2 regions of the Blautia acetigignens genome follow, and region 2 is predicted to be linked to the other one. Evidence: riboswitches for the same ligand, from Rfam matches in the RefSeq annotation. Region 2 holds a riboswitch; the other holds the start of a gene.
What was found. A riboswitch is a leader RNA that binds a small molecule or an ion and turns the genes downstream of it on or off. The one in region 2 is predicted to bind tetrahydrofolate.
Positions count from the first base shown of each region.

Region 1: it holds a riboswitch for tetrahydrofolate, as region 2 does, so the genes downstream of both, OCV70_RS08590 (folate family ECF transporter S component) here and OCV70_RS16720 (folate family ECF transporter S component) in region 2, are expected to answer to the same signal.

Region 1 is NZ_JAOQJM010000005.1:163,254-169,007, reverse strand. It holds gene OCV70_RS08610 (prepilin peptidase) at 1-255, opposite strand, end outside; gene OCV70_RS08605 (SGNH/GDSL hydrolase family protein) at 525-926, shown strand; gene OCV70_RS08600 (hypothetical protein) at 952-1,146, shown strand; gene OCV70_RS08595 (GNAT family N-acetyltransferase) at 1,182-1,943, shown strand; gene OCV70_RS08590 (folate family ECF transporter S component) at 2,137-2,697, opposite strand; THF riboswitch at 2,784-2,884, opposite strand; gene OCV70_RS08585 (hypothetical protein) at 3,073-3,294, shown strand; gene OCV70_RS08580 (hypothetical protein) at 3,294-4,439, shown strand; gene OCV70_RS08575 (amidohydrolase family protein) at 4,420-5,295, opposite strand; gene OCV70_RS08570 (alanyl-tRNA editing protein) at 5,320-5,754, opposite strand, start outside.
Region 2 is NZ_JAOQJM010000019.1:42,319-48,072, forward strand. It holds gene OCV70_RS16695 (hypothetical protein) at 1-318, opposite strand, end outside; gene OCV70_RS16700 (hypothetical protein) at 558-848, opposite strand; gene OCV70_RS16705 (helix-turn-helix domain-containing protein) at 1,090-1,497, shown strand; partial or broken gene OCV70_RS16710 (GDP-mannose 4,6-dehydratase) at 2,294-2,524, opposite strand; gene OCV70_RS16715 (NAD-dependent epimerase/dehydratase family protein) at 2,491-2,700, opposite strand; THF riboswitch at 2,838-2,935, shown strand; gene OCV70_RS16720 (folate family ECF transporter S component) at 3,007-3,573, shown strand; gene galT (UDP-glucose--hexose-1-phosphate uridylyltransferase) at 3,747-5,237, opposite strand; gene OCV70_RS16730 (AraC family transcriptional regulator) at 5,256-5,754, opposite strand, start outside.

The sequences.
Region 1 (5,754 bases), on a different contig from region 2:
TCCCATAACACAGAAAAGCTTGATGTCGCCAGCGCCCAGCATTCTGAATAGAAACAGCCAGCCAAGTACCAGAAAGGGGGTGCATGCTCCGAAGCTCCAGGCTATGAACCCGCCCGTTCCTCTCTCCATAAGCTGCACGGTCAGGCTGATAACCAGACAGAACAAAAGCCACGCATTATCTACTTTCGCCCGCTGGATATCCATCACCACCGCACCTCCTGCGGCAATGGCAGGAAAAATCATATAAAAAAGCATAGATGGATTTCTCCCTTCTTTCCTGTCAGTTTTCTTCTCAACTACAGAAGGGTCCTCTTTGGTATTTCCGGTTCGTAATTGTAATCTTTCATCTTCAGTAGAATAGGGAATAGTCGGTCTGATCAGACGACTTTCGATACCAGATGACTTCTGGTGAGTCTTATTATAGGGGCTGGTTTTGTATTTGTCCAGTCCTTTTTTCCAAAATTTTATAAAAAAACTATAAATTCATTTTTAAAAGGAGTATACTGGTTTCGGGAGGTATTATTATGACAATAATGACATGTTTTGGGGATAGTATTACAGACTGCGGTCATTGCTTTTCCCCCGATTTTCTTGGAGATGGATATGTAAAGATGCTGGCAGAACGTTTTCACCGGGAGGGCTATGAGATCCAGATGCGCAACTGCGGAACAGATGGATTTACTGTGCAGAGACTGCTTCAGCGGGTAAAAACAGACAGTACAATTATTGGCAATCTTGCAGCCGTTTTGATTGGAATAAATGATATTGGAATGATGATGAACACAGACCGCACGCCTGCCCAGCAGGAAGAAATGATGGGTTCTTTTCAGGAACATTATCTTGAACTTTTAACAATATTGACAAAATCCAGTTGCAGCGTCATTCTTATGGAACCTTTTGTTTTTTTCCTGTCCTGCTTTTTATGAGAACTGGAAGCCTCTTCTTCAGAAAATGAGCCAGATCATCCGAACGCTTTCCATACAGTTCCGCCTTCCGTTTCTTTCTCTGCAAAAGGAGCTGGACGAAGAAGTGCGCAGATATGGATATTCCGCCATCACCACAGACGGAGTTCATCTTACCCGCCAGGGCCAGCAGTTCCTTGCTGACCGTCTTTACAGTTGCATTGCAGAGCACAATTATGTATAATTACCATCATAAATAAAACAAAGAAGGTTTTTTAAATGGATAAAATAATTAAAGAAATCGAAGATATGTCGCTGAATGCATGGCCCTCTCATAAAATGGAACTTTATGACGGATGGATTCTTCGTTTTTCTTATTTTTATACGCATCGTACCAACAGTGTGGAACAGTTCGGCACCTCCACGCTTTCCTGGAGAGAAAAGGTATCTTTCTGTGAGCAGGAATATGCCCGTCTTGGAAGCCCTGCTATTTTCAAGATCAGTCCGCTGGTTTCCCCGGATTTTGATTATGTTCTGGAAAACCGCGGCTATGAGATTCAGCATACCACCAATGTTATGGCAGCTGATCTGGAGCATGCGGATTTGTCCGCTTCCTATGATCTGGTAACGCTTACGGATGACATTCCGGATATCTGGATTGAGAGTCTTTTCGATTTAAAGGGAACCATAAATCCGGTTCACCGGGCAGTGGTTCCTTCTATGTATCATGCAATTGTGAAGGATACTGTCTGTGCTTCTATCTGGAATAATGGAAAAATCATTGCCACAGGGCTTGGCATTCTGGACCGTGATTACATTGGCTTATACGCCATTCATGTACGGGAGGATTTCCGCCACAAGGGATATGCACGCCAGATCTGCACTGCACTGCTCAAAGAAGGAAAGAAAAGAGGTGCCACACGTGCCTATCTTCAGGTCGTAGAGGGAAACACTCCTGCGCGCAGCCTTTATGAATCCCTTGGGCTGAATTTTGTCTATACATACTGGTTCCGCGTTCAGACCCAGACTGACCGTGTCTAAACAATCAAGTAATTATGTGATTTTGTTTCAATTTTTTTCAAATACTTAAATCGTAAAAGACTGTGAACCGTGCCGTCAACAGGGCACATCTTCACAGTCTTTTTTGGGGGAATCGTATTTTTATAAAATACTATATTTGATTTTTATTGGGTAATGCTGTTAAGTTATGTATTTATAAATGAATTACTCAGTCTTATACTGTCTTTTTCTGCAGATTGGCTGATCTTACATTTCCTACAACCATGCTGGTCAGCGGGCTGAAATAAAGAAGACTGGTCAGCACGCAGTAAATTGGAGTCATAATTGCAAACTGCACAAGACGTCCCGGCATGATCGCATAAAAATTAGAACCGATCATGACAAGACCTGCAGTGGTAAATCCAAGGGTTCCTACCACACCGGAAATTACGATTCCTGCGCACATGATCACAGTTTTCACCTTGCGGCTCTTCTCAGCCATCAGCTTGCCTGCTGCTCCGGCAACTACGCCCCAGGTGATTGCAGATAAAGTGATCAGAGGATTCACGCCATAGCCTTTCATGAAACATCCGATGATGTCTGCCACGCCGCCTTCTACACCGCCTGCAACAGGCCCCATCCAAAGACCGGCAAGTACAGTTGCGATAGTTCCAAGTGTAATACGGTATACACCAAGGTCAATTACCAGCACACGGGATAAAACCAGCTGGATTGCAACCAGCAGTGCCAGAAATACAAGCGTCTTAACGCTCCATGTCTGTTTGTTTTTACGCATAATAAAAACACCTCCATAATGATTAAAATAACAGAGTAGTTACCATAAATAATAATCCCTCCACATTATGAGATGTTCTCATATGTAGCAACGGGTGCGGAAAATATATCGTAAGCAGCCTACTGCTTTTCGTTTCACGGCGACTCCCCAGCCAGTGAACACTTGACGCATAAATTCCTACTTCGCTATTATTTATTTAAGCCGATTATAGCACAAAATATGGAAATTTCAATACGTTTTTGTTATAATATTCACACTGAATGACGGATTATAGTTTCGCAATTGACAGTGTATTTTGTGTATACTCCTTCGCTTTTGGCATATTCTAAAAGTAATCTCTGTTAAGAGTAAATTTCCAGAAAAAGGAGTCTTTATATGAGCACAAAATATTCTGTCCAATTACAAGAAAGCCAGCAGCCTTCCTGCCATAATCCGTACAATGTTTTTTATGATAATTACCTGAATACCAATGCCACTACAGAATGCACAGGACTGGGCTACCGTATGCCGCACACCCGCGAAGAATGGGATGCCTGCCGACAGGTTTTTGATTTTCTTCCTGTGCCATTTCTGGATTCGGAGGATATGAAACACTAATGAAAAAATTTACCCAGCTACTTGTTTGTTCCTGTGCACTGCTCTCACTATCCGGATGCGTAGTCCGCGATGCCATTACCGACTATGTAGACACTTCACAAAATACGGTCCAGGAAACTTCAGAAGCCCCAGGACAGCGTGTCTATATGGATGAAGTCAAAGGCATCCTTCAGGACTTTACCGGTGCTGCCCTGACTATGAGCAGCCAGGAACAGACCTATATCTTTGATTTATCTGAGGCCACGCTTGAGTGTGAAGACGGCATGATCACCGGAGATGAGATCAGCGTGATCTATGAGGGACAGCTTTCCAGCGAAGATACCAGCACAGTGAAAGCCCTAAAGGTCGTCGATGACTTCCACAAGAAAAATCAGCTGGAAGTACGCAAGGCTTATGGAGAAGTACAGGGACTGACACCGAATACCATCACCATAAAAGATGAACAAGGAAAGACAGCCACCTATCCAATAACCGGAACTGAACAGTATTATCAGGGCGGTATTCGGCAAGGTGCGTGGGTCTATATCAATTTTAAAGGAGAATTTTCATCCGGGTCTGATGGGGATGCGTCCCTGAATGCCAGCCATCTGAAGGTATTAAGTGTCTCCGACATTGACCCTCTGACTTTGCCGGATCCTACACCAACCCTGGAGCCAACTCAGGAGGCTTCCACAGATGTTCCCCAGGAGCAGCAGCTTCATGCAACTGTCCAGAATATTTCTTCCAATATCCTGACTGTATCTCCTCCTGGTTCTGACAGTTCCCTAAATATAGATTTGTCGCAGATCCCCTCTTACTTCAAAGGAGGTACTGCACCTGGCTCCTACGTGTCCATCACGTACCAGGGACAATATCAGGAAAATACCCTGGATGGCGTCACCGTCACTGCTGTCACAGGAGATGATCCGGATTCTTTCAGAAGCCGAGGTCTTACCTATACAGTCAACGGTACCATTATAGGGCATACCTCCAATACCGTAACCATTCAGACCGGGGACGGTGCAACGATCACCTGCTTTACAGAAGGAGCATCGGACACATCTACCAGCGGTCTTGCTGCCGGCGCCAACATCCTCATTACCTTTGATCCAACGAAATCAAAACAATCCAATATCTACACATCCATCAAGATTCAGGACGCTTAAAGGTGTCCTGAATTCTTTTTTCTCCGTCTCGCAGCCAGTCTTTCATTTGTTCCGTCTCTCCCAGAATTTCGCAAAACGCACGGTATTCTTCAAGAAGTCCGGTTCCATGAGGCACCATATAAGCGCCGGCATCACTTCCAAGTGCTGTTTTTACTTTATATTGATATGCCAGCTGCAGATTCTCTTCCGCAAGACTCACAATGGGCTGCAGGACCTGATCTTCATATCGTCCGCAGTTTCGAAGATTGCGTATAGTTACAAGGGTTGGTACCCATACTGTATTACTGTCTGCAAGCATTCGTATAGTTTCTTCGTCAATATAATTGCCATGCTCCACAGAATCCACACCTGCCTCTACAGCAGCCTGTACTCCATAAACTCCATTGGTATGACTCATTACTGCCATGCCTTCCCCATGCGCAATGTGTACCATCTCATGCACTTCTTCCCTGGAAAGAGGCGTTCCAGTCACCTTTCCATGGTTGTGAAAATCCAGAAGTCCGGTGGTCATGATTTTAATAAAATCAGCCCCCTGTTCTTTCGCTTCCCGGACCAGAGCTGCATATTCTTTCATATTATCAAAGCCTTTTCCTACAATGGAACCATAGTGCCCGTTTTTGTGGATGGCAAAAACAGGGGTGCGGTAATCGATTCCGTATTCTTCCGCCAGCATTTTGGCTCTTCTGGAAACACCAACGGCGTCTCCGCCGTCCCGCACAAAGGTGATTCCCTGTTCCTGATAAGCCTTAAAATTTCTTCGGATTGCTTCCTCGTTTACCGCTTCTTTGTGGAGTGAGATTGCTTCCTTGTAGTTTATTCCATCCATAATAATATGAGCATGACATTCCCCAAACATTGTATTCCCCTTTTTTGTCACTTATCATTCTTCGAAAAAAGCACGGATTTCTTTCTCCGATGCCTGGACAGAACCCTGAACGAAAAATGGCTTGCCGCCTCCGCGGCCATTCAGTGCAGCGTTCATATCTTTGGTAAACTGGCGAAGGTCTCCATCTTTCTCACCCATGGCATACTTATAGCTGCCATCTGCATTTCTGGAAAATACTGCACAGCGGCCCTTGCAAACCTGCAGAACAGCATCCGCAAGCTTCTGGACGCTTCCAGCTTCCATTCCGTTCTCAAACAGCAGCGGATTCTCGCAGTCATTCCATTTAGCAGCTTCATTCACAATAAAATTCTCTTCCAGACTGTGCACTCTTCCCTTCAGGGCAAAATTCTCATCCTGAAGTCTTGCAACTGCCTGCGCAGTCTTATCCATCTTGGCAGAAAGCTTCACGGAAATCTGACGGTTCTGTTC
Region 2 (5,754 bases):
ATTGATGTCTCCTGCCATGATGACCTTGTCCTGTTCAAGAACCATGTCATCAGACGGTTGCAAGATGTCTGTCTTCCTGTAGTTATCAATCTTTGTACTAAGCACTTGGATGATGCTGTCCCTGTATAGGGTATTCATTTCTCCCCTTGTCAGAGCCATCATGTCCTCAATGAGTTTTGTTGCCTGTGCATCCACTCCATCCGTTGCCGCATCTTCAGCAAGGTATATCACAAGCTCAAAGTCCTGTCTCACTACTTCACTGGACTTCTCTCTGTGCTCAACCAATGCTTCCATTTCATCACTTGACAGGTTCAGCAAATGCCTCATCTCCTCTCTATATATTTGAACATCAGGGCTTCAAGCTAAAACTCCGATACTGACAAGCATCCGCTTTGTCATCCTTCTATCACGGTCATAGAACTTCTGCCCCTTAATCTCCTGATTGACATAGAATGTACCGCACAGGTACCGCTTTATCATTCAAATCTTGTCCGGGTTATACTTGTCTTGTATCCTTGTTACCTTCATAAAACCTTCCTTTCCCTGATGCCACTGTCTCATTCTTCAACTCTTAAAGTAGGACAGGACAGCTCTTCTATCTCTTCCTGTATCCGTTGCACTTCTCTCTGTGCGTTCCGGAGGAGCTCATCAAGCTCATGGGCTTTCTTTGCTCTTGGAAGCATGTCATGGAAGATTGTCATACCAAAGCTCTTATACAGTTCAGCAACTTCATCTTTGCCGGATGTGTTCCGGATAGATGGATGCCACATGTAGACTTCTTCAATCACTTTGTACTGCTCATCCGTGACAGTTCTTTCAATTCTTTCCTCAAATTCCTGCTTCTGCATCCTGCACCTCCTTCATTCCTTCATAGTTCCATTTTCTGATACCCTGAACCGGGTGACTTTCTTTGTGCCGGAGAACTCCGACTATTGAGATTTACTAAGTTTTTTGATATGATTTATCTTGGATTAGTGGGTTACAAGTAACCCTTGCAAGGTTTATTATATCTTCCTATTTGCAGAATGTCAACACTTTTTCTGCTTTCAGGAAGAATATATATTCCAATTTGCAGAAAGAGAGGTCATCATGGAATTAGATATGATGGGAATTGGTGAACGTATTAAAACAAGAAGAAAAGAATTGAAACTCTCTCAAACAAACATATATGAGAGATGTGACATCACTTCAGGAGCATTGAGCAAAATCGAAAACGGAAAAACTACGCCTTCCGTTATTGCATTTTATAAGCTTTCACAAGTGTTAGAGTGTGATATGAATTGGTTGGCAACCGGAATATCTTCCAATATGCAGAAGTCCAATATCTGCAAATTGGAAGAGGAGCTGTTGAATGGTTTCCGGGAGCTTCCTGAAGATGACAAAGAGGAACTCATGGGCTTATTGCAACTAAAGCTCCGGAAGGTGAAAAAAGAAAGAGATGTGACTGCAAAATCATCCGGATTGATGGGTACAGAAAATGGTGACATGGTTGGCTGATTTTTTTATGCTTTTTTGGGTTACTTGTAACCCTTTTATTGTCACTTTGCTTTTTAGGGAAGCAATTCCCGAAAAAGTTCATTTTTCCTTGAAAATAAGCCAAAGTGACAACTTTATTTGCAAGGTTCCAATTTGTCACTTTGATTGCATCCAGTCCCGGCTCTCCTGTTCCGTGTACTGATTGCATTGAGTAACGCCTTTTTTTCAAAGCGTTACTTTCAAAAAACCCTTATTTTATGGTACTTTACGAAACAAACACGCACATTGACAACACTTAATCAGTAACGCAATAACGCCACGTTATAACGCTTGACCTATTTTCAGAAGAGGATGCCTGATGTATAATGTCCTTACAACCTAACTTTGAGGTGTTGTGGATAGAACAAGTGCTCAAAAACCAAGTAAAACCAATGCTTCCAAGCACTCTATCCACTTCCCTCCCTTCCAAGGGCACAAAAAAAGCATCCGAAACAGCTTATTCTCAAATTCGCTGTCAAAGATGCTTCATTTTTTCTCTATGAAATTCGCCACAAACCTTGATTTCACGGGGTTTCCCGTCATTTCCCACCTCTTCACGGATGGTCTCACGTTAGAATGTCCTTTTTGTCAGATATTCTGTTAAGTCACATTTCCCAAAATTACATAAACAACATTTAACAAAACATGCACAAAATTGTAGAATTTTAAAAAATAGAACATTTCAGGATAAAAAATGCGTTCATTTATAACATAAGGTCAATTATTTAAAAAAATAAGAGGGCTGCATCTTACAGCTCTCTTATTTTAAATATACATCCTATTTTTCATATCCCTGCGGATTATTAGACTGCCATCTCCAGGAATCTTCACACATCTCACGGATACCGTTTTCTGCTTTCCAGCCAAGCTCTTTTTCTGCCTTAGATGCATCACAATAACAAGTTGCAATATCTCCGGCTCGGCGAGGTTTGATCACATATGGAATTTTTACACCAGTTGCAGCTTCAAAATTCTTTACAATATCAAGAACACTATAGCCCTTTCCGGTGCTTTTTCACTTGCATTGCTTAAATTGTCCAGTACCACAACATCATATCCTGCATTCTGAAGCTCCACTACCGTGTGGCTTCCAATATAACCAGCACCACCTGTAACTAAAACTGCCATAATGATTCCTCCTGAACGTTTTTTTCTTTTATTATAGTCTGATTTTTGTAAAAACATATGGACAAAGTTTTAGAAAATATGGAGAAAATGCCACGATTTCTTGTCTGTTTTCTTAATTGCAAAAACTTATATTTTTATATATTTTTTTCTTGCTTTTTCCAATAATCTGCTATATACTGCTCCATGTAAAGTAATGCAGAGTAAATTCATGAGCGTAAAGTGCCTTCCGGATGGAGAGTTGCCGGAGGACGAAAAGAGAAATCTTGCGGTTCGTGGATTGCTTCTCGCTGCAACAGAAGATAAATATGAATCCATAAATTATCTCCTATTGTGAGCGAAAAAAGAAAAGGAGGTAATTTTTTTATGGAGAAAACAAAGAACATGTTTCTCACCTCAGCCAAAGAGCTGAAAACCACTTCTACACTGGCAGTCTGTGCAATGCTTGCTGCCCTGGCACTGATTTTAAATTCAGTTGCTTCTATCAATATCGGTCCCTATGTAAAAATTGGATTTTCCGGTATCCCAAACCAGATTGCTGATTATCTGTTTGGACCCATTACCGGATGTCTGTTTGCCGGTGTGCTGGATATTGTGAAATTCTTTATCCGCCCTGATGGTCCATTTTTCTTTGGGTTCACCTTTAACGCAATGCTCGCGGCATTTATTTATGGATGTTTTTACTACAAACATAAGCTCACTTTCCGTCGCGTGCTGATTGCAAAACTGGTTGTCGTTCTGATTGTAAATGTTCTGTTAAATACCTTATGGCTGGACATGCTCTACGGAAAAGGATTCCTTGCAATCCTTCCAATGCGTACTGTAAAGAACCTGATCATGTGGCCAATTGATTCCTTTATCTTCTTTACCATCACAAGATTGATTGAGCAGACAGGAATTTTTAATCTTTTTAGGAAACCGGTTGCCAACTGATTACATATATTTGAAAATATAAAATCTTCGTGATATCAAATGAAAAGCAGCCGATATTCTCATTTTATATATCATGAGATACCGGCTGCAACTGCTATTATAAAATATTTTCTTGTTCTGTATTTTTTCACTTCATACTACAGCATTCATTATAATCACGGCCAAAACACGTCCTATAAACTGTCCACAAAACGCATAAAATCTTCTCTTCCTTTTGGTGTGCATTTATAAACTCCGGCATCTTCCAGCACATGTACAAACACCAGTCCTACTTCTTTTTGAAGAATTGCATGAATGTTCTCTGCATTAATATCCGGATATTTTTCCAGCAATTCTTTCACCCAATCCTCATGCTTTGCTATTTTTTCATTTGAAGAAATATCTTTTCCAGATAAAATGTATTCCTCTAAAAGCTCCAGCTCTTCTTTTAATCGGGCCGGAAGAACTGCAAGCCCCATTACCTCGATCAGTCCGATATTTTCCTTTTTAATATGATGGTACTGTGCATGTGGATGATATACACCAAGTGGATGTTCTTTCGTCGTAATATTATTGCGAAGTGTCAGATCCAGCTCGTATACATCCCCCACTTTACGGGCAATTGGGGTTATGGTATTATGTGGCTCTCCGTCCGTATTGGCAAATACAAAGGCTGCTTCATCTGTATAGCCTCTCCATGCCTGCAGCACATGTGTTGCAAGGTCAATCAACCGTTCTGGATTTTTATGACGGATACGGAGCACTGATAACGGCCACTTTACAATTCCCGCTTCCACATCCTCAAATCCAGGAATGGTCACATGCTTTTCAATCGGTGCCTTAGCCATTGCGAAGGTATAATGTCCTCCCTGGAAATGGTCATGGCTTAAAATAGAACCGCCTACAATTGGAAGGTCTGCATTGGAGCCCAGGAAATAATGTGGAAACAGTTTTACAAAATCAAACAGCTTCACAAATGTGTTCCGTTCAATCTTCATGGGGGTGTGACAGGAATTAAACACGATGCAGTGCTCGTTATAATATACATAGGGTGAGTACTGGAATCCCCATGGGCTGTCATTGATCGTAATCGGAATGATCCTGTGATTCTGTCTTGCCGGGTGGTTGACTCTTCCGGCATAGCCTTCATTTTCCGGACAAAGAAGACATTTCGGGTAGCTTCCGGATTTTACATTTCTGGCTGCTGCGATTGCTTTTGGATCCTTTTCCGGTTTTGAAAGGTTGATGGTAATATCAAGTTTTCCATATTCACTGTCTACTGTCCATTTCTGGTCTTTCTTTACCCTGTAACGACGAATATAATTGCTGTCCTGACTCAGTTTATAAAAATAATCCGTCGCTGCTTTTGGATTCTCCCCATATTTTTTCCAGAACGTTGTCTGTACTTCTGCAGGTCGTGGCATGAGGCAATTCATCAGTCTGGTATCAAACAGGTCTTTATAGACAACACTGTCTTCAATCAATTCCCGATCAATTGCCTCTTTTAACAGTTCATCCAGAACCTTCTCAAGTTCAATGTTCTGAAATTCCTGTTCCGGTGCAGTGTAATCATCCTCGTAAAATACATCCAGCAGAAGATTTGTTGTGTAATTTTTCTCACATTCTGGTATCAGTCCCGTCTCGACTCCATACTGTACCAGTTTTGCAATACTCTCACTCAGCATATTTTTATCCTCTCTTTTCTATATGATTTCATTTTGCAGAACAAACTTTTCTCTGTACAGATTCCGGTATTCTCTTGGTGTCATTTTGCAGCGTTCCCTGAAAACCCGGTTAAAAGTCCGCTGACTTTCAAATCCTGCATCCATGGAAATGTCCGTAATGCTTTTGTCAGTACACTCTAAATGAACACAGACATAGTTTAATCTCTGTTCATTTAAATATTGGTTAAAATTTCTATGAAAAGTTCCGGAAAAGACACGCGAAAGTGTAAATTTACTTACTCCCATATCTCTTGCCATCTTTTCCAGGGACATTTCTTCTTTAAAATGTTTTGCAATATAGGAGACAGTCTGATAAATGATATCATTGCTCTCCACACTGCTCTTTTCCTGTAAGTTAAATGCCGGGATACTTCTGGCCAAAAGGATCTGCACATAAGCCTGTTCAACAACAAGGTTAGGATTTTGCTCCTTTTTATCGAGCTTCAGACACCGAATTGCATTTACAATATCCCGGTGG